4 regions of the Staphylococcus caprae genome follow, and region 2 is predicted to be linked to each of the others. Evidence: riboswitches for the same ligand, from Rfam matches in the RefSeq annotation. Region 2 holds a riboswitch; each other region holds the start of a gene.
What was found. Region 2 has a riboswitch for thiamine pyrophosphate ahead of JMUB898_RS12250 (ABC transporter substrate-binding protein). Riboswitches for the same ligand answer to the same signal wherever they lie in the genome.
Positions count from the first base shown of each region.

Region 1 (5,880 bases), 970 kb from region 2:
ACAAAAGAGAATTACGAACAACGTAGTACTTGGGTCAAATTTAAAGAAGGTATTTCTCAATTACTTTCACCAATTTTATAACTTTCAACAGTGAGGTTCGGGAATGTCCTGAACCTCTCATTCTATTAAGGAGCCATTTTATGGAAAATGAATTAAAAATTAAATACGCACGTGATTATATGAAAAACGCACATAAAGATGATTACACGGGTCATGATGTTGCGCATGTGGAACGTGTATATGCGCTAGCGTTACATATTGCACACAATGAGGGAAATACGAACACACTTATCATCGAGCTTGCTACACTTCTTCATGATACGGTAGATAACAAAATTACTGATGAAAAGCTAGCCTACTCGAAATTAGTATCATTCTTGAAATCTATAGAGCTTACTGACGAAGAAATTAAACATATCCTCCATATCATTCAACATATGAGTTATAGAGGCGGAAAGAATAATAACATAGAGATGTCTATCGATGGAAAAATTGTAAGAGATGCAGATCGTCTCGACGCATTAGGTGCCATTGGTATTGCACGAACATTTCAATTTGCAGGACATTTTGGAGAGCCTATGTGGACTGAAATGAATATGCCTTTCGAATCAATTCAAATGAATGAAATTGATAAATATGATGCTTCAGCTATTAAACATTTTTACGAAAAATTATTAAAACTTAAAGATTTAATGCATACATCTACTGGAATGCAACTTGCAGAAGAACGTCATACATTTATGATTCAATTCTTAAAACAATTTTTAAATGAATGGAATTTCAAAGAGTGATTTGGACTATCATTTTCAAAACTAAAAAACCAGCAAATCCTATCGCGATTTGCTGGTTTTTATACTTTATTTTTTATTATTTTTAGAGACTACTTGCGTATTTTTACCTTTCTTTTTAGAAGGGTTATGTTCTTTTTCATATTGTTCAATGAAAGGTTGAACTTCTTTTTTAGCAAGTTTAGAGTAATACACGTTTGCAAAGTGCGTTTGTATTACTAAGAATAAGGCACTGACTGACCAATATAAGCCAAGTGCTGATGATGCTTGTAATGAAATCCAAATAATCATGATTGGAGAAACAATCATCATCATGTATCCCATTTGACGTTGTTCTTGAGGCATTGTTTTACTTGAAACATATGCTTGAATAAAGTAAAGAACACCGGCAATAATTGTAATCCAAATATCTGGTTTAGTTAAATTAAACCATAAGAAATGAGGATGTGCAGAAAGACCACTCACAAGTTTATCTTTCAATACGAAGTATAATCCCATAATGATTGGCATTTGAATCAACATAGGTAAACAACCTAGCATGCTCTTCATAGGGTTCATATCATATTTTTTATAAACTTCCATTAATTCTTGGTTTGCGGCCATTTTTTCTTCTTGTGTACGTGCACGTTTAACCTTTTCTTGAATGCCATCAACTTCAGGTTTAGCGACTTTCATTTTTTCACGCATCATGTGACTATTTTTATAGTTTGATAACATGAATGGTAACAAGATTAAACGAATTACTAGAACTAAGATAATAATTGCTAGTCCATAGTCATTATTAAATACATCATTTCCTAACCATTGTAAGAGATGTTTCATTGGTTGAACGAATGTATTAAAGAAGAATCCGTCCTGCTTTTCAGGTTTGGAGTAGTCACACCCAGCTAGAAAAACCATTATCCCTAAAAACAAAGGTAGTAACGCTTTTTTCTTCATTTTTCCACCTCTATTGTAATATTCACATAGGATTCATTTTATCATACTCGTACTGTAGTAGAAAACAAAAAGTGGAAATTTAACTAGATTATTTAAAGTAACTCAGAAAATGCTTAACAGTCTTGTCAATATTATCACTTCTAGAAATAGCAGAAATCACTGAAATACCATCTGCATCAGCTTCAGCTATCGAAGCAACATTTGATTCATTAATGCCTCCGATAGCTACAATAGGAAAGTCATCCAGATATTCTCTCAGTTTTTTAATCATTGATGGCCCTACAGGTTCGCTAGCGTCATCTTTAGAAGGCGTCGCATACATAGGCCCCACACCAATATAATTAACTTGAGATAGATCTGAATGTTGGTACTCATCTAGGTTACCAATACTTAATCCAATGATTTTATTTTCAAATTCTGCGGCAAATGCTTTTACCGCTTCATCGTCTTGTCCCACATGAATACCATCGGCATCAATCTCCTTAGCTAACGCCACATCGTCGTTAACAATAAATGGGACTTGGTATGTTTGGCAAAGTGATTTTAATTTTAAGGCTAGTTGCTTTTTATCCTCGCCTTTTAGAGCAGTAGGGCCTTTTTCTCGAAACTGATACAAAGTGATGCCAGCTTGTAATGCCTCTTCTAACACTTGTTCAATTGTTCTACCTTCAGGTATATCTTGTGTACCACAAATAAAATATACTTGTAATTGTTTTGGATTAAACATTTATGACTGAACCTCTTCTTTATTTACATATTTTTCAAATGTTGCATAATCTAAATTGTATAATTGATCCAATAGCTCAGGTAAGAATGAACCTGGTCCACGTACATGCTTTTCATTTTCAGCAAGTTCTGCTGCGATATTATAAATACTTACCGCTTCAATTAAAGCCTCTATAGATGGTTGCGTATTTCTAAATAAGAAACTAGCGACAACACCACCTAATAGACAGCCCGCCCCAGTAATATTAGCTAATAGAGGTGAGCCATTAGAAAGCTTCACTATCTGTTGATCTTGAACGATGACGTCTTCTTTACCAGTAATGACAACTGCCGCATTCAAACTCTCAGATGCCTTCTTAGCAATATCAATTGGATCAAGCGAATTATCGCTGTCTGTGCCTTTCATAGTCGTTTGCGAATCTATCAGTGTTAAAATTTCAGACGCGTTACCTTTAATCACCGTGACATCTATTTGTTCCAAGAATCGCTTACAAAATTGCTTACGATATGTAGATGCACCTACTGCAACTGGGTCAAAGACAATAGGTGTGCCTTGATCATTAGCAATTTTACCAATACTCATAATATCTTCTTCATTTTCATGAGTAAGCGTTCCAATATTAATTACGAGTGCACTTGCAACTTGATAGAATTCCTCTGCCTCTTCAGGTGCTTCACTCATCGCAGGACTTGCGCCTAAACTAAGTAATCCGTTCGCCGTGAAGTTTTTAACCACATCATTCGTATAACATACGATAAGTGGATTTTCGGAACGTAAACGCTCTAAATTATTCATCATCCAAACCTACTTTCTTTAAAAATGCAAAGTGATTAACAGGACCTCTTCCTTTACCAATTTCTGGTGTGTGCTCAATACTCATGGAAATAAATGCTTTAGCTTTTTTCACTGCTTCGTAAATTGAGCGACCTTTAGCAAGTTCTGCTGTTATTACTGCTGAAAATGTGCACCCTGTTCCGTGCGTGTGTTTCGTATCGAAACGTTTATTTTCAAACGTATACACATCGTCTTTAGTAAATAAGAAGTCTTTCGCATTATTTAAGTCTGCAGAGTGTCCACCTTTAATCACGACACCTTTACTACCAATTTCATTAATAAAAATGTCGCCAGCTTTACGTATGCTTTCTTCATTATCAATCTTTAAACCAGTGATTTCTTCAGCTTCAGGGATATTAGGTGTTACCACATCTGCTAAAGGTAAAAGCGTAGATTGTAAATGTGATTTTGTGTCATCATCCATCAACGAATCTCCACTTTTAGCTAACATCACAGGGTCTATAACATATGGAATGTCAGAATATCTTTCCAAATAAGTTTGAATAAGTTCCATTGTTTCCTTGGTCGCAATCATTCCTGTTTTAATTGCATGAGGTAACTCATCATCAAATACGCTTTCTAATTGTTCTTTCACCCAGCTTGTTTCGAGATTGTGAATATGTTGGACGCCTAGTGTGTTTTGAGCGACGATACTTGTAATCGCTGCCATTCCGTACACACCACATGAATGAAATGATTTTAAATCAGCCATAACACCCGCGCCACCTGTAGGATCTGTTCCTGCGATGGTTAATGCAATTTTAGGTTTATTCATGTTTTTCTCCTCCGAAATTCCATTTTTCATCAATATAAGCCATATTAAAGAAGTTACGTTCATGAATGGTACTTTGTAAGAAATTTTCTTTAATTTCTTCTTTTTGTGCTTTTGTGCATTCTTCTGTTAAACGATCCATTAATTGGTCGAATACTTCTACAAGTGGATCCATTTCAGTACTGTAGAAATCGAACCATTTTGCTGTAATTGAGTCTCTATTGAGGGCTGGATCTTTGATTGCACGTTTTGCTACCACTGCATATACGTATGGACAAGGCGCCATCGCTGCTATTGTATATGCTGCATTTTCATGTGCGTAAGCATTGTAGTACATGTGTTTTATATAATGGTCTCCACTAGGTGGCCAAACCTTTTCTTTAACAATTTCATTGTAAGGTTCATTGATATAGTCTGCTAATACTTCATGTGCTTCAACTTCACCTTCTAGCATAAATTCTATTTGCTCTACTAAAAATTTAACATCCTCCATTGTAGGCACTTTAGGTACAAGTAAAGCGTAAAGATTACTAAATTCCTTCAAATAAGACGCATCTGCTCTTAAGTATTGACGGACTGCCTGTTTAGATAGTGTTCCTGCGAGTAAATCTTGAATAAAACCATCATTATAAATATCTTCAATAATTGGTTGTGCTGCTTCCCTTAATTCTTTTGAAAATGTCATTCGTATGCCTCCTTGGATAATAAAAAAACTACTTTCCAACAATGAAAAGTAGCATGATCAAGGCAAAAAGATGCTTATTTGATTATGACTACTTTCCTACGTTGGTACTAACCAAATCAGGTTATAAGGGTCTGAATCACTTCATCTCAGCCAAACGGCTCCCCTAGTAGTTATATTGATGTATTTCATCTATCACATTATCAAACGAATACCTGTAAATCAATCAAATGGGCTGTAAAACATGAAAAAACCACCTTCTCATTGAGAGAAGATGGTTAATTGGACTCATAAACTTAAATTATGCAGTTACCCATTGGTTAGCGCCTGCAGTGTTGTATAATTTAACTGCTGCAGCATCTTGTACGCTTTCTGGAGCGTTAGCTGGTGATTGACCTTTATATTGACTTGGAGCTACTGAATCCCAAGTTGATTGTAAGAATTGATATTTACCAGCTGCGCCTGAAGATGGGTTGATTGCATGAATGTCGCCACCTGATTCACGTTGAGCAATTTGTTGTAAATGAGAATTTACATTTACTGATGAACCACTTGATGCTTTACTACTTGAAGTGTTGTTAGATGGTGCACTGTAAGAAGTAGTTGCTTTAGCTTGTGGTTGTTGAGTTTGCTCTGTTTGTGGAGCAGCTGTTTGCTCAGGTTGAGCTTGGTTAGATTGTTGTTGTGCACTTACTTGTTCAGCTGAAGTTTGGTTATTTGAAGCTGAAGCTTGTTCGCTTACATCTTGTTGTGGAGTTGCTTGACCAGTTTGTGCATAGTTCCAGCTCCAGTTATTACCGTCTGATTCGAAGTGGTAAGTGAAGCCGTTATAATCGAATGTTACGTTATAAGCACCTTCTTGGATAGGGCTTTCGTTTAATGATTGATCATTTGATTGTGCTTTTTGTGCTAATTCTGCTTTATCTACGTTAGTAGCTTCGCTTGCATGAGCGTCATGACCAGCGTTACCTGCTACTACGCCTAATCCTACTGCTAATGATGATGCAATTAATGTTTTTTTCATTATTAAAAATCCTCCTAAAAGTGATTTGTTTTCTTAACTAATTTACAAATACCACTCTAACATCTGAAAATACGGTGTAGGTTACAGTGAAATAAAAAAAACCGTTACTTTTTT
Region 1 is NZ_AP018587.1:907,252-913,131, reverse strand. It holds gene cls (cardiolipin synthase) at 1-81, shown strand, start outside; gene JMUB898_RS04300 (HD domain-containing protein) at 141-791, shown strand; gene yidC (membrane protein insertase YidC) at 858-1,727, opposite strand; gene thiE (thiamine phosphate synthase) at 1,816-2,454, opposite strand; gene thiM (hydroxyethylthiazole kinase) at 2,455-3,249, opposite strand; gene thiD (bifunctional hydroxymethylpyrimidine kinase/phosphomethylpyrimidine kinase) at 3,242-4,063, opposite strand; gene tenA (thiaminase II) at 4,056-4,745, opposite strand; TPP riboswitch at 4,822-4,920, opposite strand; gene JMUB898_RS04270 (transglycosylase family protein) at 5,044-5,766, opposite strand.
Region 1: another riboswitch for thiamine pyrophosphate. It lies ahead of tenA (thiaminase II); the one in region 2 lies ahead of JMUB898_RS12250 (ABC transporter substrate-binding protein).

Region 2 (5,880 bases):
TCCCTAAACGTGTATTTAGCGCTTTAGGTATTGGAATCGTTTTGGGAATAGCTTTACATCTTATCTTCGGAGCAGAATCAAAAGTATTAAAACAAACTTCAGATTGGTTTAGCATTATTGGGGACGGTTATGTTGCTTTATTACAAATGATTGTCATGCCACTTATTTTTGTATCTATTGTAGCAGCATTTAGTAAAATCCAAATTGGGGATAAATTTGCGAAAATCGGTACCTTTATTTTTATGTTTTTAATTGGAACCGTAGCGATTGCAGCCATTGTCGGCATTATCTATGCATTGATTTTCGGTCTAGACGCTTCATCGATCGATTTAGGAAGTGCTGAGCATTCACGTGGCTCAGAAATTAGTAAGCAAGCTAAAGATTTAACTGCTAATACATTGCCACAACAAATTCTTGAATTATTACCAAGCAATCCATTCTTAGACTTTACAGGTCAACGTACCACTTCAACTATCGCTGTTGTGATCTTCGCAACTTTCGTTGGTTTCGCATACTTACGTGTAGCGCGCAAACAGCCTGAACACGGTAATTTATTAAAACGTGGTATTGAAGCTGTATATGACATTGTAATGGCTATCGTCACTTTCGTTTTACGTTTAACGCCTTATGGCATCTTAGCAATTATGGCTTCTACACTTGCCACAAGTGACTTTGGAGCGATTTGGACTTTAGGAAAATTCCTACTCGCTTCTTATGCAGCATTAATAACGATGTATGTGATTCACTTAATCATTTTAAGTGTATTAGGTATTAATCCAGTTAGATATGTTAAGAAAACGTTAGAAGTATTGATCTTTGCATTCACTTCTCGTTCAAGCGCAGGAGCCCTACCTTTAAATATTCAAACTCAAACGCAACGTTTAGGTGTTCCAGAAGGTATTGCTAACTTCTCTGCAACATTTGGATTATCAATTGGACAAAACGGTTGCGCTGGAATCTACCCAGCTATGCTAGCAATCATGGTCGCGCCTGTCGCACATGTCCATATCGATTTCCAATTCATCATTACACTGATTGCTGTAGTGATTATTAGTTCATTTGGTGTCGCAGGTGTAGGTGGCGGTGCAACATTTGCATCAATTTTAGTATTATCTACATTAAACTTACCTGTCGCACTTGCAGGTGTACTTATTTCTATCGAACCTTTAATTGATATGGGACGTACCGCATTAAATGTGAATGATTCAATTTTAGCCGGAACAGGTACTGCACGCTTAACTAAAAATTGGGATAAAGACACATTTGAATCTAACCATTACGGAGAATTATCATCTAGTTAATTTTTATTAAAATGAATTTTAAACGAATAAGTATATGGTTCCATTATCTATCATATGCCTCACAAGCTTCTTATTTAAGGAGTTTGTGGCGTTTTTATTTAACTTTAGAAATAAGATTGAGTTATCAACTACTATACAACTGTCTTTGTCCAGAAAATCAACGATTCAAATACTTCATTATAAATTAATACTCTATTTAAACTGTTACGCTCTTCTTCGATTAATTCATCATTTATATACGCGTTTTTATAACTATGCTATGTTAGAAGTTAGGTATAACAAATCACTAGGGGTGCATGTTGCATGCTGAGAGAAAGGTACCCTTTCAACCCTTGAACCTGTTGGTTAGTACCAGCGTAGGAAAGTGAAATATATTTTTTATTTCTTTCAAATTCACTTTTTTACGAAAATTTGTTTGTTGGAGGAATTTTTTTATGGAAAAATTAGTAGTCGGTTTAGAATGGTTCTTAAATCCTGATCATTTGCCTTTAATTTTAGGAATGGAAAAAGGTTGGTTTAGCGAGCAAAACTTAGAAATTGAAATGATTGAACCTGAACAACATTTTGATGCTTTAGAAGAAATTGAAAATGGTTCAATGGATATCGCGATTACTGAGCCTATCCATCTTGTTGAATATAAAGCGATGAATGAAAATGTAGTTGGCTTCGCTCGATATCTACATACAAATGGCGGTGTGATGTACAACAAAGACAAAGGTATTCAATCACCTAAAGACTTAATTGGCAAACGTCTTCAATATCCGGGTGCTCCTGGATCAGGAGGTATAGCAATTGCTAAAACTATGATTGAAGCTGATGGAGGCATGTATAATGTAGGAGATATCGTCCCTATAAACAATAGCTTTTATCATACTGATGCATTGTTAAATGACAAGGCAGATGCAGCTACACTCATTTTTGAGAATTTCGAAATACTTGAAGCGAGAAATGCAGGATTGAATGTAGATTATTTTGCTTTAAAAGATTACAATGTCCCAGACTTTTGTCAATTAATTTTTATTACTACACCTGATAAGTTAGAAACAGACAACCAGAAACTCAAAAAGTTTATTAAGGTCATTCAAAAAGCTATACAATATATCAACAATAATTTAGAAGATGCCATCAATATATATGCAGATTACACCCAAACAGATATTAATAATAAATTAAATAAAGACACCATTGAAGCAACAGCTAAATGTTTTACTAATGATTTGTCTATGAGTTCAGACTTCTATAATGACTTACAATTATGGTTACAAAGTACAGGTAAAATCAAGCATACGATAGATGCAGAAAAATATTTTACAAACCAATTGTTATTCAGTAGATATACCAAATAATAGGAATAAGCTACAGAAAATAAGTTAAAAATCCTAAAATTATAGCCTATAAATGAATTCGGGTTTGAAAGTTCATTTATAGGCTTTTTTCCAATTATGAATTATTTTTTGATGAATCCAGCTTTATGCAATTGGTCTAACATATCAGGTCGTGTTTTACTACTTAAGAATTGCTCAATTTGTTCGGACCATGTTTCAGTACGCTCCCCATTTGTACGTTCCTTATAATAGTCACTTACAATTTGATCATACGCTTCTAATTCACGACGTTGTTTATCATTACTTGCGTCGTAGCTATTTTTATGGAAAATGTGTTCAAACGGTAATCTTGGTTTCGGCGCACCATTCTCATCCTCAGCAGGTTCACCTACTGCCATACCAAATAGAGGGAAGGTATAATCAGGTAAGTCTAAAATTTCACGTACACGCGCCACATCATTACGTAGAGAACCTAAATAAACGATGCCATATCCCATATCTTCAGCAGCTACAGCCATGTTTTCAGAAACAAGTGCGACATCTATAGAGCCGACTAGCAAGCCTTCTGCTGATGAAAAAGAAATACTCATATCTGATTCAGCGTTTTCATTTACAAGACTATGACGATAATAATCTAAAACAAATACAAATAAGTACCCATTATCTACAACATACGGTTGACCAGAAACTTCTTTTAAATCTTCTTTGATTTTAGGATCATCAATACCAATGATTGAATACGTTTGAAGATAACTTGACGTTGATGCTGATTGACCAGCTTCCACTATCTTCTTCACTGCGTCATCGCTAAGCGGACTTTCTTTGAACTTTCTTACTGAATGATGCTTTCGCATTAAATCGTAAACATAATCTGACACAAAATTCACTCCTAATAAAATATATCTTCATCGTTGGATACCATTTTATACCCTAAATATGAAACTTTTAAATCTATTTGCACACACTTCGTTTAAAAGTTATCATAATAGTAGTAATTTTCAGATATTTTAAGGAGAGATATCATGACACAACCCAACAAAAATATTTCTAACGCCCTTTTTAAAGCATATAGAAGTAGAAGACCTATCGATTTCGTTAGCGAATCTTATCAAATTAGTGAAGAAGAAGCATATCTAAACCAAGATGATTTACTCGAACAATTAAAATTTAAAGACAATACCTACGTTGCTGGCTATAAGGTGAGTATGACGAGTAAGACAACACAAGCTATCGCCAATACAAATGAACCAGCATATGGAACAATTTTATCTAATAATATTTTAAAAAATGGTGACTCAGTATCACTTTCTTCATTATTTTCTCCATTATTAGAACCAGAAATTATGTTTATAGTGAAGGAAGACTTACCTTATGATGCTGATTTGCAAACCATTGTTTTAAATACTCAAATTGCTGCTGGTATTGAAATCCCAGATGCTAGATATAAGAATTGGTTCCCGAATTTCACGTTGGGCGATTTAATTTCTGACAACACTGCGACTGGTATGATTGTTGTAGGCGAAAGCGTAACCCCTCTTGATATAGATGCATTCGCAAATGTGGATTTAAATTTATACAAAGATAATGAATTAATTGCTACAGGATCTTCATCAGAAGTGTTAGGGAACCCTGTTCATGCAGTGCATTGGCTTATCAAAAAGTTACACTCACATGGTAAACAATTGAAAAAAGGGCAAATGATATCTTCCGGCACATTTATCTCACCACTTAAATTAGAATTTGGAACTTATCGAGCAGAATATAGTGGTATTGGTACGGTTGAGTTCACAGTTAGTAAATAATCAACAAAATAAACAGAGATTAATTCAGAATGAGTGATACGACTCTGGATTAATCTCTGTTTTATTTATATAAACGGTCGTAAAAGAAAATTTATAGCTCAGATGTTATCATTAAGATATAGATGTAATAAAATTACACTCTATTATCAATAAAACATGTTTAGTTGAGAATGATATGTGCTATTTACAATATGAAAGGTCAAAATAAAAACTCAATATACCAGGTAATTTACCATTTCTATTTGAGATACGCTTAATATTGAATAACTTTCTTTTGACGCTATTCAAAGCTACTCTAATTTCATTTTCTCAATTAAAAAGTTTCTAAAGTTGACTATTTAAAGTCGAGATGTGATAATACTTAACAAGAGATTAGAATTATTATAAACAAACAATTATTGTTATGTAATTCTAGCTTATACTTAAAAATTTCAGGAGGTATTTACCTATGTCTTTAATTAACAAAGAAATCTTACCATTCACAGCGCAAGCTTATGATCCAAAAAATGATGAGTTTAAAGAAGTTTCACAAGAAGATTTTAAAGGTTCATGGAGCGTCGTATGCTTCTATCCTGCTGACTTCTCTTTCGTATGTCCTACAGAATTAGAAGATTTACAAAATCAATACGAAAAATTACAAGAGTTAGGTGTTAACGTATTCTCAGTATCAACTGATACTCACTTCGTACACAAAGCTTGGCACGATCATTCAGATGCAATCAGTAAAATTCAATATAAAATGATTGGCGACCCATCTCAAACAATCACTCGTAACTTCGATGTATTAGATGAAGAAGCTGGTTTAGCTCAACGTGGTACATTCATCATCGACCCAGATGGTGTAGTTCAAGCAGCTGAAATCAACGCTGACGGTATCGGTCGTGACGCTAGTACATTAGTAAACAAAATCAAAGCAGCTCAATACGTACGTCAACATCCAGGTGAAGTTTGCCCAGCAAAATGGGAAGAAGGTTCTGAATCATTACAACCTGGTTTAGACTTAGTAGGTAAAATCTAAGGAGGCATTAAAACATGCTTAATGCTGATTTAAAGCAACAATTACAACAACTATTAGAGCTAATGGAAGGCGACGTTGAATTCGTCGCTAGCCTTGGCTCAGATGATAAATCAAAAGAACTTAAAGAGTTACTAGATGAAATTGCTGGAATGTCAGCTCGCATCACGGTAACTGAAAAGGATTTAAAACGTACACCAAGTTTCTCAGTAAACCGCCCAGGTGAAGAAACTGGCATCACGTTTGCAGGTATTCCTTTAGGTCACGAATTCAACTCTCTTGTATTAGCAATTTTACAAGTAAGTGGTCGTGCCCCTAAAGAAAAACAATCTGTTATTGACCAAATCAAAGGCCTCGAAGGTCCCTTCCATTTCGAAACTTTCGTTAGTTTAACTTGCCAAAAATGCCCTGACGTTGTTCAAGCATTAAACTTAATG
Region 2 is NZ_AP018587.1:2,531,931-2,537,810, forward strand. It holds gene JMUB898_RS12245 (L-cystine transporter) at 1-1,301, shown strand, start outside; TPP riboswitch at 1,580-1,681, shown strand; gene JMUB898_RS12250 (ABC transporter substrate-binding protein) at 1,736-2,647, shown strand; gene nfsA (oxygen-insensitive NADPH nitroreductase) at 2,749-3,504, opposite strand; gene JMUB898_RS12260 (2-keto-4-pentenoate hydratase) at 3,649-4,428, shown strand; gene ahpC (alkyl hydroperoxide reductase subunit C) at 4,877-5,446, shown strand; gene ahpF (alkyl hydroperoxide reductase subunit F) at 5,461-5,880, shown strand, end outside.

Region 3 (5,880 bases), 160 kb from region 2:
AATGGGGATTTGATCCTAAGTATGATTCAGCTTCAATGACAAAGGTAATGCTTGAGGCTATCGAAGAGAAAGAAAAGGTTGCTAAATAACCACTCACTATTTACAACGAAGTTCACTTATTTTTTGGGAGTGAGACAGAAATATAATTTATCAAAATTACTTTCGTTGTCTCACCCCGGCAAGGATGGCTAGGATTGAAAGAAGCTTGATATAAGCGCACTTTCAATTCAGACATCTACTGCCAATATATTAAAGAAGGTTGAGACAATTGATTATGTCCCAACCTCTTTTAATTTGTTGCGAAGTTAATTTATTATTCAAGTATTTTGTATAATATAAATAACGAAACTTGTAACTTTAGTATGGTAATGTTTAACTAATTAAGAATACATAAGTACATTTGGGTATTTATTTTGAATATTTAGAAAACTTATTGAATAGTAAATATACGATTGATATAATCTAGTATAACTATTCGATTGGGAGAAATTATTAGGAGGCAATAATCATGTCAGAAAAAGTAAAATTTGAACAACGAGATAACTTAAAAGAGAAGCCAGATCCATCCAATTTAGGCTTCGGTCAATATTTCACAGACTACATGTTAAGTCTGGATTATGACGCAGATAAAGGTTGGCATGATATGAAGATTGTGCCTTACGCACCATTAGAAGTTTCACCAGCTGCGCAAGGTTTACATTATGGTCAAGCAGTTTTCGAAGGTCTTAAAGCATATAAACATAATGATGAAGTCGTTTTATTCCGTCCAGACCAAAATTTCAAACGTATTAATAATTCATTAGCACGTTTAGAAATGCCTGAAGTAGATGAAGAGGCTTTACTAGAAGGATTGAAACAACTTATTGATGTTGAACGTGATTGGGTACCAGAAGGAGAAGGACAATCTTTATACATTCGTCCGTTCGTCTTCGCAACAGAAGGTATACTTGGTGTACGTGCGTCTCAACAATATAAATTATTAATTATCTTATCACCATCCGGTGCTTATTACGGTGGAGACACATTGAAAGCAACAAAAATCTATGTGGAAGATGAATATGTACGTGCCGTTCGTGGTGGTGTAGGATTCGCTAAAGTTGCTGGTAACTATGCTGCTAGCTTACTTGCACAAACCAATGCTAACAAGCTCGGATATGACCAAGTTTTATGGCTAGATGGTGTTGAGCAGAAATATGTTGAAGAAGTGGGTAGCATGAACATCTTCTTCGTTGAAAATGGAAAAGTAGTTACGCCAGCATTAAATGGTAGTATTTTACCAGGTATCACTAGAAAATCAATTATCCAATTAGCTGAAGATTTAGGATATGAAGTTGAAGAACGTAAAGTTTCTATCGAAGAATTATTCAATGCTTACGATAAAGGTGAACTTACAGAAGTATTTGGTTCAGGTACAGCAGCAGTTATTTCACCTGTTGGTACACTTCGCTATGAAGACAGAGAAATTGTTATCAATAACAACGAACCTGGTGAAATTACACAAAAACTTTACGATACTTATACAGGAATCCAAAGTGGCAAATTAGAAGATAAATACGGCTGGAGAGTAGAAGTCCCTAAATATTAATTTGTCTTTTTCAGAAAGAGCTTTCTCATATGAGAGGGCTCTTTTTTAAATACCATCTTTTCAATAACAATCCTCTTTTCTATAATTATCGATGTCTCTATATTACAATAATAAATAAACGTATAAACTAATAAAATCATTTTCAGGAGAGAAGTAAAGATGGAATGGATATTATTTGATAAAGATGGCACGCTCATCGAATTTGATAAAAGTTGGGAGAAAATTGGTGTCCGTCTCGTTGATAAACTATTAGAAACATTTCCGGTTCATGACAAAGAGGTTGCGCATCGTCAACTTGGAATTATCGATGACAAAATTGTTCCTGATTCAGTGATGGGCTCAGGATCTCTAGGAGATATGATTAAATCTTTTAATGATGTGACGGGTCAAGATACAACGGACTGGACAAGAGATACAAGTCAAGAACTTGTTGATACGAGAGTTCCTGAAAATAACTGGATTGAAGGCGTACAAGATGTGATTCAAGAACTTAGAAATGAAGGCTATAAAATTGGTATTGTCACAAGCGATACGAAAAAAGGCGTGAATCAATTTTTAGAGGAAACACAGTCGAAATCATTATTCGATCTCATCATCTCTACAGAAACACATGCTGAAGAGAAACCTAATCCAAAGGTGTTGGCACCCTTATTTGATGCATATGATGTTTCACCAAATCAAGTGGCGATTATAGGTGATACAGCCAACGATATGAAAACGGCAATTAATGCTAAACTAGGTCTAGGCATTGGTGTACTCACTGGGATTGCTAAAAGAGAAGAATTGCATGAAGCGGATGTCATTATTGATAGTGCTAAAGATGTGAAACAAATTTTAGACCAGTACAAAAATGAATCAAATTGATATAGAAAAGCGTGGGAACTTGAATCACTATACTAAACCAAAGTACAACTTTTGGGTACAGTACAGACTCAAGAAAAAGACCACGCTTTTTAAAATATCTTAGTTGCGCTTTAACGTTTTGCTTTATTCTAATCCTAAACGCATACGGAAAGTTTCATCTTGATAAGCACTTCTGAATCGTCCACGTTTTTGTAATTCAGGTACAATCAATTCCACAAAATCTTCTAAACTATAAGGTAAAGAAGGTGGCATAAGATTAAAACCATCAGCGACACCTTCATCTATCCATTTCTCCATGGTATCTACAATTTCTTCGGGTGTACCTATTAGAGTAAGATGGCCACCTCCCGCACTCAAATATCCTAGTAATTCGCGTACAGTAGGTTGCTTGTCTTCAATAATGGCGAGCACGGTTTCATAACGGCCAACGGGACCTTTAAACGCTTCAACAGGTGGTAAGTCTGGCACAGGTTGATCCAGTTCCCAATTTGAACAATCTTGTTGAACGAAAAAGCTCAATTGCTTTAAGGCATCTTCAATAGGTAGGTAACGATCTAATTCTGCTTTTTTAGCCATTGCTTGCTCGTGTGTCTCTGCCACATACGTAACTAAACCAGGAAAAATTTTGATGGCTCTATTTGGGGTTTCACTTTTAGTAATGGCATCAGTCAATTTGTCACGGTAAGCACGTGCTTGTTCAATATTCCAAGAGACAGAATAAACAACATCAGCATATTTTGCGGCTAGTGCGACACCTTCTTTAGAGGCACCGGCCTGCATAGATACTGGTTTTCCTTGAGGACTTTGTGGCGTTGTTAATGGCCCACGCACTTGAAAGTTGTCACCTTTATGATTGAAAGGTTGAATATCGCTAGATTCTAGTATTTTATCGTCCTGTCTGTTAGGAACGAAAGATGAAGTTGACCATGATGTAAATAATTGGTTCATGACTGACGCAAATTCATCCGCTTTTTTATAACGTTCAGATCTTTCTGGTAACTTTTTAAGACTGTGATTTTGAGCTTCTGCATCGGTCATAGATGTGACTAAGTTCCATCCCACTCGACCTTGAGTTATATGATCTAGACTGAGTAATTGTCGTGCTGCTGTAAATGGATTTGAAAAGGTGCTAGAGATTGTGGGTACCAAACCAACATGAGAGGTCACTTGAGCAATTGCGGTTAAATTAATGATAGGATCAAACCAAAACGCAGGCAACGTTGTATCGTCACTTGCATTAAAAGCTTGATTATCTGCAAAAAATACAACATCAAAATTTCCTCTTTCAGCAATTTGAGCCAGATGCTGATAGTACGATATGTCTCCGATTTGTTCTATAAACGAATCATCCATTTGCCATGCTGCTTGATGATGTCCACATCCATAAAGTAAAACACCTATGTTAAGTTCACGTGATTCTTCCAATTATGACACCTCTTTGTCTCTCTATTTTAATAAAGAATGACTTGAAAAATTGAGACATTAATTCATTGTTAATCCGCCATCAACTGTAATATTTTGACCAGTGATGCCACGAGCTTCATCTGATGCCAAATAGACCACCATATTTGCTACATCTTGTGGTGTAGTTACCTTTTTTAAAGGTGTAGTTTGAGCAATTAAATCGAACACTTCAGGTGTCGTGACTGCACTTGCGTTTGTTGTTTTTAATAATCCTCCAGAAACGACATTTGCAGTAATCCCATATTGTCCTAACTCTGCTGCAATGTTACGTGTGAATCCTATCAAGCCAGCCTTTGCAGTAGTATATTCATGATAAGGAACTACAGGGTTTTGATATAAATTTGTGCCGATATTTATAATTCTGCCACCTTGCTGGTTGATAAATTGCGGGATGACACTTTGAGTGACATTGAATGCAGCTTTTAAAGTGCCGTCCAGTTGTTGTTGGTAATCATCCCATGTTAAATCTTTGAAACTTTTTTGTTGATTAGGATCAAATTTAAAGTTAACTAACGCATTATTAATCACAATATCGATCTTTCCAAAGTGTGCTGTAGCTGTTTCAATCATTTGGTTAACTTCATCACGACACGTCACATCTGCTTGAATTGCGATGGCTTTTTCATCACTTATATGTTCAATTAACGCTTCGGCTTTTTCTTTACTCTGCTTGTAATTGACGACGACATTATAACCTTTCTCAATTAATGTTTGAGCGATTTTAGCGCCTAGACCACGACTGCTTCCTGTAACGATTGCTGTTTTTGACATAATAATCCTCCAATAAAATAATTGTAATTAGGTAAAAAAATGCACAACCCTTCCGTAAGAAAAGTTGTGCATCTTAGTGATTAAATATTTAAACAGTTTAATGGTAAGATTGATGTCCACACTTTCCTACGCTAGTTCGAACTAGTTCAGGTTCAAAGGGTTTGGATTGTCTCCATCTCAGTTAAAAAACACCCCTAGTGCAAATAATTAACTTGTAATATTAACGTATATTTAATTTATATGGTTGTCAAACATAGGATGTGAGCTATGTTTCAAGTCGTTTTACGATCTTGTATCTACATTTCGATGTGTCTGTATGATGTGTGCAATTTTCTCAATAATTGGGTCTAATGAATCGAAATCTTCATGAATATCATACTCATTGATATTGACGCGCACGACAGGACACGCATTGAAATTGTTAATCCAATCTTCATAACGTTTAAATAACTTCTTCCAATATTCTGGATCTGTATTGATTTCCATGTCACGACCACGTTGCTTAATACGGTCAATGACCTCGTCATAATCACATTCTAAATAAATCAGTACATCTGGTTTTGGAAAATAAGGTGTCATTACCATAGCATTAAATAATTCTGCGTATGTATGGTAATCTTCCTGACTCATTGTACCTTGTTCTTCGTGCATTTTCGCAAAGATATCAACATCTTCATAGATAGAGCGGTCTTGCACAAACCCGCCACCATATTCAAACATACGTTTTTGTTCCTTGAAACGTTCCGCTAAAAAGTATATTTGTAGGTGAAAACTCCAACGTTCGAAGTCGTGATAAAACTTATCTAAGTAAGGATTATGATCAACATTTTCAAAAGAAGTTTTAAAATTTAATTTGTCAGCAAGTGCTTGCGTTAATGTAGATTTACCTACACCTACAGTACCTGCAATCGTAATCACTGCATTTTGAGGAATGCCAAAATTATTCATCTTTGCTATCTCCAATCATGGGTTTTATTAATTCTAAAATTTCTTTATAATCGTTATCATTTTCCACAAAATCTTTCTCGGTTGTATCAATAAGGATCACGTTTGCGCCTTCCTTTTTTAAAGATTCATAATATGCTTTATAATCTTTTTTCAATGTTAATAAATAATCATCTTCAATCGTATGTTCGAAGTCACGATTACGTTTGGCTATTCTAGATTTCAAAATATCTAAATCTGCATCTAAAAAG
Region 3 is NZ_AP018587.1:2,367,912-2,373,791, reverse strand. It holds gene JMUB898_RS11480 (NAD-dependent epimerase/dehydratase family protein) at 1-89, shown strand, start outside; gene JMUB898_RS11475 (branched-chain amino acid aminotransferase) at 509-1,585, shown strand; gene JMUB898_RS11470 (HAD family hydrolase) at 1,745-2,449, shown strand; gene JMUB898_RS11465 (LLM class flavin-dependent oxidoreductase) at 2,573-3,874, opposite strand; gene JMUB898_RS11460 (3-oxoacyl-ACP reductase) at 3,932-4,684, opposite strand; TPP riboswitch at 4,791-4,890, opposite strand; gene JMUB898_RS11455 (deoxynucleoside kinase) at 4,967-5,632, opposite strand; gene JMUB898_RS11450 (deoxynucleoside kinase) at 5,625-5,880, opposite strand, start outside.
Region 3: another riboswitch for thiamine pyrophosphate. It lies ahead of JMUB898_RS11460 (3-oxoacyl-ACP reductase); the one in region 2 lies ahead of JMUB898_RS12250 (ABC transporter substrate-binding protein).

Region 4 (5,880 bases), 600 kb from region 2:
TGAAATCTTTTGGCAAGCCCATCACTTCGCTTATTTCAAATTCTACACCTGCATCAGCCAATGTCTTTTTAATCACATTTTTAAAGGATTTCAATGGAAAAGCACTTGAATTTGTACATAATAATAATGATCCTTCTGGTGCTAAAATGTTTAATGCACCTTCAATTAGTGCATTATAATCTTTTTGCACTGAAAATGTCTTTTTCTTATTTCGAGCAAAACTAGGAGGATCAATAACGATTGTTTCATACTGATGACCATGACGTGCTGCATAATTATAGAAATCAAATGTATCCATGACATAAATATATTCGGATTTAGGATCAATACCATTGAGTCCAAAATTCTCTTCAGTTAATCCTCTTGAACGATTTGCTAAGTCAACGCTAGTAGTTGATCGTGCATTTTGAGCTGCTATCACTGAAAAGGCACCCGTATAACTAAATAGGTTCAATACATCTCTATCTTCAGAGAATTGATCACGTAATTTCTTTCGTACTTCCTTTTGATCTAGGAAGATACCTGTCATCAATCCATCTTCTAAATCTACATTATAAAACGTAAAGTTTTCTTCTATAATTATAGGGAAATCAGGCGCCTCACCTTCTACAAATCCACCTGTATATTCCGTATCTTTAAATCTCATTTTTTCATAAATAGATGTAAAACCAAAGACTGCCTTCACCGCTTCTATGACATTGTATCTGAATTTATAAATGCCTTTAGAGTACCATTGTATTAATAAATGCCCATCGTAATTGTCGATAGTGAGTCCCCCTACACCATCTCCTTCAGCATTAAAAAGTCTAAATGCATTGGTACCTTCGATATTAAAATAATATTCTCTTTCCTCTAATGCCTTTTCGAATAACTTAATGAAAAAGTTAGTGTCGATAACTTCGTTCTCATCGTAACTTAATACCCAACCTAACCCTTTGTGTTGGCGTCCTACATAACCCGTAGCAATATATTGCTGTTGCGCAGTTACAATTTTGACTAAATCTCCTTCTTTTAAATGGTCGTGCGCATAAATATCATCTTCATCTATTAGCGGATAATGATTGAGATACTTTGTCTCTTTACCTTTATTTAAAGTAGCAATCTTCATCATCATTAAACCTCTCTTTCTATTTATTTCAGTTTCTATCTTTTATTTTCAAAAAATCGTAAGTTCAATTTCAAAAATCATTTTAACAAATAATAGAATCTAATAATACGTAAAAAAGCCACTGTCATTGAAATATCAATAACAATGGCTTTAATCAATCATTCACTTACGGCTTCTCACGTAATTGTAATGAATAAGCGACAATAATCGCAATTAACATGAGTAATAAAATAGGCGTAATAAAGATTGATAGTAATAAACCGTGAATCATGATGTTGATAAATTCAGTTAAGAATTTAAAGAACAATATACTACCCATAAAGAGTTGTAAATAATAAAATTTACCTCTTAGATAGTAAGTTAAAGTCGTAGCAATATAGATGATGACTATGAAGAGTAATAAAATAAGCGTTACCCATTCTACAACGTATTGTGTTTGTGATAACTCCCACTCTCCTGATAAGAACAGTGAGTTGCGGTTATTAAATTCTAAGAAAGTAAAGAATAAAATAACTACGCCACATAACAACTGAACATACATAGGTTTAATCCATTTTGGCTTTCTCATCCAATTAGGAATATCATCCTCTTGAATATCGACAATATTTTTAACTTTTTCTTTGAATTTATCTCTTTTAGCTCTAATTTTATCTAAATCTACACTTCTTCTCGTCTTGCGTGCATATTCTGTTGTCTTATCTTGTAGTTGTTTAAAATGAACTTTAGTTTGATTAGATACATTTCCTTTATTCGTTCTAGAAAGTTCTGGTTCTTCCTCACCGAGTTCTTCTTTCGTTAATGGTAATGAACGTCTTAAGAATAAGAAATTCCAAATAGACATTTGTCCTAACAACCACATAATAATGAAGAAGGCATTCACACTTAAAATATCGATGGATTCAATTTCGTTAGAATCAATACGTCCATATAAAGCTATTTGCGTAATTAAATAACTGATACCATACGTTACAATAATCCACATAAAATGATTTTTATGATTATGTTTGTTTAATTCGTCTTTATAAACAATGTAACCAATATGTACGATGAACGGTATGATAAATACAATTGCGAAGAAACCATATACTTGAGTCATTAATAATAATGTAATGATGAAATACAAAATACCAACAACTAAAAAGAAAATAGAAATGTCATAGTCATATTTAATTGTTCTAAATAAAGTATGACCTAATAACATGACTAAGATACCAAATAAAATAATGATAATGGCACTTATAATTGGGAAACTACCTATAAACCTACTCATCACTTTAATAATTTCACTGAAGAATGCATTAAGAAATTCCCATACATTATGTACATGTGTATTAACTTTTTTATCACCATTAAACTGCTTAATTAATGGTAGATTTATGAGAATGATGAGACCTGTGAAAAGTGAAACGATACCGATAATATAGCTAAATATGATCTCGGTGTGTTTCTTAAGAAAAGACATACTGTTCACCTCAAACGTTATTATATATGAAGATTTTCTAATTGTCTTTAAATTAACCATAAATACGTCTAGAGACCTACAAAGGTTTATTAATAGGATAACGGGGTAAATGTAATGTGTAAACAATAATTCCTATATAAGGGGTGGAAATTATTATGGGAAAAGAAGAATTTGAAAAGAAATCAGCTGAAAAAGCAAAAGAAGCAGAAGAAAAGCTAAAAGAACAAAACGAAGAAAAATCTAATGATACAGAACAAACCAAAAAAGATGTTCAAGATACGTTAGACTAATAACAATATATCATTACGAGGCTGGGATATCATTTCATATCTCAGCCTCTTTCATGTAAACGTACAGGCTTGAGTCGGAATGCGCTTATAGTAAGTTCCTTCTATCATAGCCCTCCTTGCCCGTGGGCCTCAACATGGAGAATTTCTTTTTCAAGAATATTTTGCAAACAACGCAAGTTGGGTATGGAAGAACGCAATTCATTTTGCTAAATGATATTTCTATACCTATACGCTTTTATTGATTCAATTCATTTTATTCTAAAAAATATTTAAACTATATTTTAAATGACAAAACTATCTTGACAATACTTTAGAAAAATCATACATTAAAGTTAAATTAAATATACGAACGCACTAGGGGTGTATGTATTTATACTGAGATGAGGTTTATCCTCAAACCCTTTGAACCTGATCTAGCTAGATACTAGCGTAGGAAAGTGTTGTTAACTATAGAATCTAATGAACTTGAAACATTTAGATATATTTTCTGACGCACAACTTTCCTAGGGAGGGTTGTGCGTTTTTTTAGGAGGAAAAGTAATGTCAAAAGGTTTAAAACTATCAGAAATACTTGTAACAGTATTGATTTCTGTAGTCTTTGCTATCATTTATAACTTATGGTGGTTCTTCTACAACATTGTTCAAGTTGCAGGTATTCATCTAGAACAGCTTACATACGGCGTATGGTTTATGGCAGCTGTTGTGTGTTACCTCATTATTCCTAAACCAGGGATAGCTATATTAGCAGAGTTAGCAGCTGGCGCTGGGGAAACAATCGTTATGGGTAAATTTGATATACCAACGATTATTTACGCTTTACTTCAAGGTTTAGCGTGTGAAATCGTATTTGCAATCTTTAAATATCAGTCACGCTCAGCAGCAGTAGCAATGCTTGCAGGTTTTGTGACTGCCATCGCAACTTTCCCTGTCGATTACTTCTACGGTTATTTAAATGAAGTTGCTGGATGGAACTTATTCCTATTTATTCTGTTCCGAGCAATTAGTGGTATTGTGATTACAGGATTAATTTCTTATTGGATTGTTAAAGCACTCGATAAGACGGGAGTAACCAAACTCTTTAGACCAGCTTCTCAAAATGACTACGACAACCTATAAGGGGATTTTTTAATTGTTAAAAGTAAAAAACTTACGTTTGAAATATCCAAACGGGGATAGAAAAATATTTGATAACTTAAATATTAAAATTAATGATAAAGAAAAAGTGCTTTTACTCGGTCCATCTGGATCGGGTAAAAGCACGTTGCTTAATGTACTTAGCGGCATTGTTCCTAATTTGATTGAGCTTCCTATGAAATATGATGAATTAGAAATTGACCGCCAAAGTGGTGTTATTTTTCAAGATCCTGATACACAATTCTGTATGCCAAAAGTGTATGAAGAACTGGCTTTCGTTCTTGAAAACAGACAAGTCCCTCGCAGTGAGATGGACAAGGAAATTAAACACGCGCTTGAATCAGTTGATTTAAAAGTGACCGATCAAACTTATATTAATCATTTAAGTGGTGGTATGAAGCAAAAATTAGCCATTGTAGAAACGATATTGCAAAAAGCTGAAACATTATTTCTAGACGAACCCACTGCTATGTTAGATGTCAAAGCGACTGAAGATTTATGGAAGAAATTAATTGAGTTATGGGACAATCAAACGGTATTAATTGTTGAACATAAAGTTAAACATATCTGGCAACATGTGGATCGCGTTCTTCTAATGAATTATGAAGGACAAATTATTGCAGATGATACCCCTGACCATATTCTTAATCACTATGAACATTTATTAACTGAATATGGCGTTTGGCACCCAAAAGCTTGGGATAATGCCCCTCGCCCTGTGCCACTTGCTCCTATGTCTAATAAAGCGTTATTTAAATTTGAACATGGCGCAATCATTCGTGGTAAGAAAACATTATTTTCCGTTGATGAATTTAAATTTGGCGCCGGAGAATGGTTAACTATTACCGGCAAAAATGGTGCAGGTAAAACTTCATTATTAGAATCCATGCTACAATTAATCAAATATAAAGGTCTAATGACTTACGACAATAAAGAATTGAAGAAGATTAAACACGCAGCACAACATATGTATCTTGTATATCAGAACCCAGAGTTACAATTTATTACTAATTCTGTATATGATGAGGTTCATATCCATTACAACCATTTAGATTCTGAAAATGCTAAACAAGAAACGATGCAATTACTCGAGTTACTTCATTTGGATAAGGTTCAAAACCAACATCCTTTTGAAATATCAACTGGACAAAAACGACGTCTAAGTGTTGCTACCGCCCTAAGTTCTAAAGCAGATATCGTATTATTAGATGAGCCTACATTTGGACTGGATAGTCATAATACATTTCAGCTTATCAAACTTTTCCAAGAACGGGTGAAACAAGGTCAAACAATTATAATGGTGACACATGATCCAGAGATCATACATCGTTACCCAACGCGTCGATTACATGTAGAAGATGGTAAACTTATAGAGATTGAAGGTGAACGCAATGTTTGAAAGATGGAAAAAACACCACACCTTCGTAGATGATGTAAATATAATTACTAAATTAATATTAGGAGTTGCACTTTTTTTCTTTATTATATTTATTCATAATTTTGATTTTATGATTTATATCGTTATACTGATGTTTATTTTCTTACTTCTATTTAACGGCACTGAATTTAAAATTACAGGTATCTTTATATTAGTAACCGCCTTATTCGCCCTTCTTTCTTCATTATTTATGATTTTATATGGTGATGGTGAACATATGTTAGTGAAATTCGGCATCATTCAAATCAGTGAAGAAAGTATTGTAAGAGGTTTACATTTATCTCTAAGAACGATTACTGTTTCAATGTTTGGTATTCTCATAGCATTAACCTCTCAAATCGTCATGATTTTCTACAGTTTAATGCAACATTTGAAAGTAAAACCAAAAATCGCATATGCCTTTATGGCAGCAATTAGAATGGTTCCATTAATCATTAGTTCACTGATT
Region 4 is NZ_AP018587.1:1,930,317-1,936,196, forward strand. It holds gene JMUB898_RS09280 (class I SAM-dependent rRNA methyltransferase) at 1-1,108, opposite strand, end outside; gene auxA (lipoteichoic acid stability factor AuxA) at 1,275-2,570, opposite strand; gene graF (glycopeptide resistance-associated protein GraF) at 2,726-2,860, shown strand; TPP riboswitch at 3,207-3,313, shown strand; gene JMUB898_RS09295 (ECF transporter S component) at 3,401-3,976, shown strand; gene JMUB898_RS09300 (ABC transporter ATP-binding protein) at 3,990-5,393, shown strand; gene JMUB898_RS09305 (energy-coupling factor transporter transmembrane component T family protein) at 5,386-5,880, shown strand, end outside.
Region 4: another riboswitch for thiamine pyrophosphate. It lies ahead of JMUB898_RS09295 (ECF transporter S component); the one in region 2 lies ahead of JMUB898_RS12250 (ABC transporter substrate-binding protein).